DNA from 2 places in the Candidatus Syntrophocurvum alkaliphilum genome. Region 2 is predicted to be linked to the other one. Evidence: a T-box and tRNA genes for the amino acid it is inferred to sense, from the RefSeq annotation. Region 2 holds a T-box; the other holds one or more tRNA genes.
What was found. The T-box of region 2 lies ahead of ileS (isoleucine--tRNA ligase). A T-box ahead of a tRNA ligase gene usually reads a tRNA of that ligase, here a tRNA-Ile.
Positions count from the first base shown of each region.

Region 1 (3,674 bases), 960 kb from region 2:
ATGGTGGCTGCTTCTAAGCCAACATCCTGGCTGTCTAAGCAACTCTACTTCCTTTCCCACTTAGCATAGATTTTGGGACCTTAGCTGACGGTCTGGGCTGTTTCCCTCTCGTCTATGAACCTTATCACCCATAGACTGACTGCCATTTTCTAACCTTATGGTATTCGGAGTTTGGGAAGGTTCGGTAACCTGGTAGGGCCCCTAGCCTATCCAGTGCTCTACCCCCATAAGGAATTCTTTGACGCTAGCCCTAAAGCTATTTCGGGGAGAACCAGCTATCTCTGAGTTCGATTAGCATTTCACCTCTATCCACAGCTCATCCACGCACTTTTCAACGTACTCTGGTTCGGACCTCCACGATGTGTTACCATCGCTTCATCCTGGCCATGGATAGGTCACTCAGTTTCGGGTCTACAGCATTAAACTCATCGCCCTTTTAAGACTCGCTTTCGCTACGGCTCCATCCTTTCTAGATTTAACCTTGCTTAATACCATAACTCGCTGGCCCATTATACAAAAGGTACGCAGTCACCCGTTTTAATCGGGCTCCTACTGCTTGTAGGCATACGGTTTCAGGTTCTGTTTCACTCCCCTTCCGGGGTGCTTTTCACCTTTCCCTCACGGTACTCTTCTCTATCGGTCGCTAAGGAGTATTTAGCCTTGGAAGGTGGTCCTCCCTGCTTCCTACCGGGTTCCACGTGTCCGGCAGTACTCGGGGTCTATTTTAAGCTCTAACTTGTTTTTAGCTACGAGACTTTCACTCTCTGTGGTCTATCTTTCCAGATACGTTCGCCTAACTAGTTAGTTTAAGCTTTGAACAACCTGCAAGTTGTTCCTAAATAGCCCCTCAACCCCTATTATGCAACGGTTGCAGCCTTACACATATTAGGTTTGGGCTCTTTCCCTTTCGCTCGCCGCTACTTAGGAAATCTCGTTTTGATTTCTCTTCCTCCGGTTACTTAGATGTTTCAGTTCACCGGGTCTTGCCTCCTTACCCTATGTTTTCAGGTAAGGATGTTAGAGGTTTGCCTCTAACGGGTTTCCCCATTCGGATATCCACGGTTCTACGCTCGCTTGCAGCTCCCCGTGGCGTTTCGCCGCTTGCCACGTCCTTCTTCGCCTCTTAGCGCCTAGGCATCCACCGTACGCCCTTAATATCTTGACCTAATTCACGCTATTAAGAACTTCTCTTCACTCGTTAAGTGAAATTGTGTTTTACCTACTCATGTTTGCAGTTTTCAAAGAACTCTACGCACCTATAGGTGCGAATTTTGAATTTTTAATTTTTAATTAAAGAAGAAAAAGCTTTTGCTTTTTCATCAATAATTCAAAATTAAGAATTAAGAATTAAAAATTTTTTATTAAAACTTCTAGTTTTAATAAAAGTAAAATGGTGGAGATGAGGAGATTCGAACTCCTGACCCCCTGCTTGCAAGGCAGGTGCTCTCCCAACTGAGCTACACCCCCACAAAAATGTGAATAACTTTATAGTTTTTTTGATGGTGGGCCTAGATGGATTTGAACCATCGACCTCACGCTTATCAGGCGTGCGCTCTGACCAACTGAGCTATAGGCCCATGATATATATAAAACGAACAGCTGAAAAGAATTAGCTTCGACCTAGGATATGAAGAATTATTTCATCTTCAGGTCTCCTTAGAAAGGAGGTGATCCATCCGCACCTTCCGGTACGGATACCTTGTTACGACTTCACCCCAATTACTAACCCCACCTTCGACGGTTGCTTCCTCATTTAAGAGGTTGGCTCACCGGCTTCGGGTGTTGCCAGCTTTCGTGGTGTGACGGGCGGTGTGTACAAGGCCCGGGAACGCATTCACCGCGACATGCTGATCCGCGATTACTAGCGATTCCGACTTCATGGAGTCGAGTTGCAGACTCCAATCCGAACTGAGAATGGCTTTTTGAGATTCGCTCCACCTCGCGGCCTCGCTTCTCTCTGTACCATCCATTGTAGCACGTGTGTAGCCCAGATCATAAAGGGCATGATGATTTGACGTCATCCCCACCTTCCTCCTGCTTGTCACAGGCAGTCCCATTAGAGTGCTCATCCGTATTGTTAGCAACTAATAGCAAGGGTTGCGCTCGTTGCGGGACTTAACCCAACATCTCACGACACGAGCTGACGACAACCATGCACCACCTGTCTCAACGCTCCCGTAGGCACTCTCTAGTTTCCTAAAGATTCGTTGGATGTCAAGACCTGGTAAGGTTCTTCGCGTTGCATCGAATTAAACCACATGCTCCACCGCTTGTGCGGGCCCCCGTCAATTCCTTTGAGTTTCAGCCTTGCGACCGTACTCCCCAGGCGGGATACTTATTGCGTTAGCTGCGGCACAGAAGGGGTCGATACCTCCTACACCTAGTATCCAACGTTTACGGCGTGGACTACCAGGGTATCTAATCCTGTTTGCTACCCACGCTTTCGCACCTCAGCGTCAGGGTCAGTCCAGACAGTCGCCTTCGCCACTGGTATTCCTCCTGATTTCTACGCATTTCACCGCTACACCAGGAATTCTACTGCCCTCTCCTGCCCTCAAGAAACCTAGTTTCAGTCGCAACCCCGAGGTTGAGCCCCGGTCTTTCACAACTGACTTAAGTTTCCGCCTACGCGCTCTTTACGCCCAGTAATTCCGGACAACGCTCGCCCCCTACGTCTTACCGCGGCTGCTGGCACGTAGTTAGCCGGGGCTTTCTATTAAGGTACCGTCACTACACCCATATGTTACTCAGGTGTATCTTCGTCCCTTAAAACAGAGCTTTACAACCCGAAGGCCTTCTTCGCTCACGCGGCGTCGCTGCGTCAGGGTTTCCCCCATTGCGCAATATTCCCCACTGCTGCCTCCCGTAGGAGTCTGGGCCGTGTCTCAGTCCCAGTGTGGCCGTCCACCCTCTCAGGCCGGCTACTGATCGTTGCCTTGGTGAGCCTCTACCTCACCAACTAGCTAATCAGACGCGGGTCCCTCCATAAGCGATAGCTTATATCAGAGGCCATCTTTACTATACAAGAGTTTCACTCGTATAGCTTATGCGGTATTAGCACCAGTTTCCCGGTGTTATCCCCCTCTTATGGGCAGGTTACCCACGCGTTACTCACCCGTCCGCCACTAAGTACATTAAACTTCCATCCGAAAATTTCCGTCTAATGACTCCGTTCGACTTGCATGTGTTAGGCACGCCGCCAGCGTTCGTCCTGAGCCAGGATCAAACTCTCCATTAAAATTATCTTTTAACCGTTTGATCGGCTTTAAACTCTTTATTAACTGGCCGGTCTTAATTACCTTAAGACCTTTTCGCACTAATTCTTTCAGCTGTTCAGTTTTATCAAGATCGTTGCCGCCTCTCTCTGGCGCGCAAGAATTATAATATCACCCTGTAAGTTATATGTCAAGTTTTTTTGTAGATGTTTTTTAGTTAAATTGACTGGAAATTAATGTTGTAAATTGATCAATAACTTACGTAAAACATTATATAATGTGAGACTAACTTTGACAATGTTTTTATTTAAAATATTTACTTTTAAAAGCTTTTCTCTCCATAATACGGGGTTTTATAATTTTAAATTATTGCTTTTTTCTTTTTCTTCTTTTTAATTACTATGGCACAATCAGGACAGACTTGCTCGCATATATTACATGCTATACAGCTATCTTCGT
Region 1 covers NZ_CP046457.1:2,049,367-2,053,040, forward strand. The annotation lists rRNA gene SYNTR_RS09845 (23S ribosomal RNA) at 1-1,165, opposite strand, end outside; tRNA gene SYNTR_RS09850 (tRNA-Ala) at 1,392-1,467, opposite strand; tRNA gene SYNTR_RS09855 (tRNA-Ile) at 1,501-1,577, opposite strand; rRNA gene SYNTR_RS09860 (16S ribosomal RNA) at 1,661-3,238, opposite strand; gene SYNTR_RS09865 (4Fe-4S dicluster domain-containing protein) at 3,577-3,674, opposite strand, start outside.
Region 1: it has a tRNA-Ile gene. The T-box ahead of ileS (isoleucine--tRNA ligase) is inferred to sense a tRNA for this amino acid. The anticodon was not compared.

Region 2 (3,674 bases):
ATACAACATGGAACTCATAGTTGTCAAACGCTTTAGTTACTCTTCTATTCAATTTATCCATTTTTAACAATGCCCATTTATCTAAATCAGTTAACTGTTCATAGGGCACTTTATCATTGTTAGGATCGAAGTCAGATATATTTCCTAAAATAAATCTACAGGTATTTCTAATTTTACGATAAGCTTCTGCACATTGTTTAATAATATTTTTTGATACTGCAACATCACTTCTATAATCAGCTGAAGCAACCCATAATCTTAAAATATCCGCTCCCATTTGGTCGATCATTTTCAATGGATCTATAACATTTCCTAAGGATTTAGACATTTTGCGTCCTTTTTCATCTACAACAAAACCATGAGTTAAAACACTTCTATATGGAGCAGTTCCTTTAACAGCTACAGCAGTTGATAAGGACGAGTTAAACCAGCCTCTATGTTGGTCACTTCCCTCTAAATAAAGATCAGCAGGCCAGCTTAAGCCTTCAGTTGTTTCTAATACAGCCATATGACTTGAACCTGAATCAAACCATACATCCATAATATCTGTTTCCTTGCGGAAATTGTTATTACCACAGTCACATTTTAAATTTGTAGGCACAAGATCATTGGCATTTTTTTCAAACCATATATCAGAACCGTGTTTAGCAAATAAATCACTAATATGAGCTATAGTATCATTATTAACTATACTTTCACCACAGTCATTACAATAAAATATAGGAATAGGTACACCCCAAGTACGTTGTCTAGAAATACACCAATCACCACGGTCTCTAACCATATTATATATACGCTCTCTACCCCATGCTGGTATCCATTGCACTGAATCAATAGCGTTTAATGCATTCTCTCTAAAACCATCAATTGAAGCAAACCATTGTTCTGTAGCTCTGAAAATAATAGGATGTTTACATCTCCAGCAGAAAGGATATTGATGTTTCATATTCGATTTATTTACAAGCATATTTAGATCTTCTAGTTCGCTTATTATCTTTGCATTAGCATCTTGAACGTATAAGCCAGCAAATTGATAAGCCTCATCCGTAAATAATCCACCATTATCAACCGGAGAAATAACTGGCAAGTCATATTTTTGTCCAACAAAAAAATCATCTTCACCATGACCAGGTGCTGTATGAACACATCCAGTACCTGCATCTAGATTAACATGGTCACCTAAAATCACTAATGAATCTCTATTGAATATAGGATGTTTACAAACTACTAGTTCTAACAATTCACCCTTTAGCTCTGAAATTATTTCTACATTGCTCCACTCAAATTCCTCAACTAATCTTTCTAAAAGTCCTTTAGCAAATACATATTTTTCATCATTAACATTACATACTACATAATCTAATTCAGGATTAACACTTATTCCAGTATTTGCTGGTATCGTCCAAGGAGTAGTTGTCCAAATTAAAATATAAGAATCAGAAGGAATTACCTCCTTACCATCAGTAACAGGGAACTTCACAAAAATAGACGGTGAAACCTTGTCATTATATTCTACTTCTGCTTCAGCTAAAGCTGTTTCACAATCACCACACCAATATACTGGTTTTAATCCTTTGTAAATATAACCTTGACTAGCCATTTCACCAAAAACTTTGACTTGGACAGATTCAAATTCAGGATTAAGTGTAATATAAGGGTTATCCCAATCCCCAATAACACCTAAACGTTTAAACTGATCTTTTTGTATATCAACATACTTTAATGCATAATCTTTGCAATGTTGTCTAAATTCAACTACATCCGTTTTATTTCTATCTAACCCCATATTTTTAATAGCTTGTTGTTCAATTGGTAAACCATGCGTATCCCAGCCGGGAACATATGGAGCATTATACCCATTTAAAGAGCGTTGTCTTACAATAATATCCTTTAAAACTTTATTTAGCGTATGACCTAAATGTATATCACCATTAGCATATGGAGGACCATCATGCAAAATAAATGTAGGTTTTGCTTCATTTTTTTGTTGTAGTTTTTCATATATTTTGTTATTTTCCCAGAATTCTGTTGTTTCCGGCTCCCGTGTAGGAAGATTAGCTCTCATAGGAAAATCAGTTTTAGGAAGATTTAATGTTGAATCATATTTACCCTTTGCCATTTGATAAAACCACCTCACCAATTTTTATTTATAATTAACAAAAACCTTTCATCCAAAGGGACGAAAGGTATGTTCCGCGGTACCACCCTAATAGCATATAGATGCCACTTTATTGCTTTTAACGCAAGCAAACGTTCTAACCTACTATAATTCAGCTATGAAAGCTCACAGGTGATTTTCGTACAAAATAACAATGTCTGGCTCGCACCAACTCCAGACTCTCTGTGATTGCTAAAATTGTCTACTCTCCTGATCTTAGCCCTTAAAAATATTAAATATTGTAAAATCGTTATTATTTTAGCATATTGGTAAAATCAAAACAACAATATCTATTTATCTTTTAAATATTTATTGTATATTATTACCATATTAGAGCTTTTTATAAATATTATATTATTTTACTACATAAATTGTTCAAAACACAGTTTAAACAATCAGGGTTTTTCGCTTTACAAACTTTACGTCCATGATGTATAAGTAAATGATGAATTTTTGTCCAGTTTTCTCTTGGAAATATGTGCTTTAACATTAGTTCGGTTTTTTCTGGGTTTTTTTCTTTGACTAGCCCTAAACGATTAGAAACTCTTTGAACATGAGTATCTACACCTAATGCAGGATAATTAAATCCAACTGATAATAATACATTAGCAGTCTTTCGTCCAACCCCTGGTAGTTTGATTAGTTCATTAAAATCATTAGGAATATTGCCATTATATTTATCTCGTAAAATAATCGCAAGGTGTTTAATGTTTTTTGCCTTATTTTTATATATTCCTACACCTTTTATAAGGTTTTCTAACTCGTTAATGTTTGCGTTAGCAAAGTCATCAACTCCCTTAAACCTTTTAAAAAGTCTTTTTGTAACACGATTTACTTGAAAATCTGTACTTTGAGCTGATAAGACTATGGATATTAATAATTCAAAAAGATTGGAATATTCAAGTTCTGTACCAGCTAAAGGGTACTCATTTTCTAAAGTATTCATAATTTCTATCGAATTTTTCATAACTCACCTAAAATAATTATAAGATTATTAAATTTATGTTTTTGGCAAAAACTATATATTGATTGCACAAAATGGGTTATATTGTACAAAGTAATAGTAAAAACTTGAAATTAAAAATTGATTCTGCTGCAAAAAGTAATTACAAAAAACTTAAGGCTGAGCTAACTTAAGTCCTTAAGTAGCAAGGATGTTTGCTCAGCCGATTCCATAGTCTAAATTTAGTTTTTTGCAGTTAAATCAATAATTTGTTTTAAAAATTAATTAGTTTTCTACTAATGTAGCCTTTTCAAGTTTTTCTAAAACATCTTTAATATCTTTGGCATAAAAAAAGTTTGATAATTCTTCAACTTTTTTTTCATTTTTCTCTAACAACTCTAATTGACCATTAACCTGCGATTTTAATTCAGCATTAAATAAGTTTAACCTTTTTATAATTTCTTGGTATATCATAAGAGTTTCTGCAATTTTTCTTTTTGAATTTTCTAAAATTAAATCTGCTTCCTTTTGAGCATTATTTTTAACTTCTTCAGCAGTTTGTTGTGCTAAGAC
Region 2 covers NZ_CP046457.1:1,091,113-1,094,786, forward strand. The annotation lists gene ileS (isoleucine--tRNA ligase) at 1-2,119, opposite strand, end outside; T-box leader at 2,173-2,385, opposite strand; gene nth (endonuclease III) at 2,508-3,104, opposite strand; gene SYNTR_RS05360 (DivIVA domain-containing protein) at 3,387-3,674, opposite strand, start outside.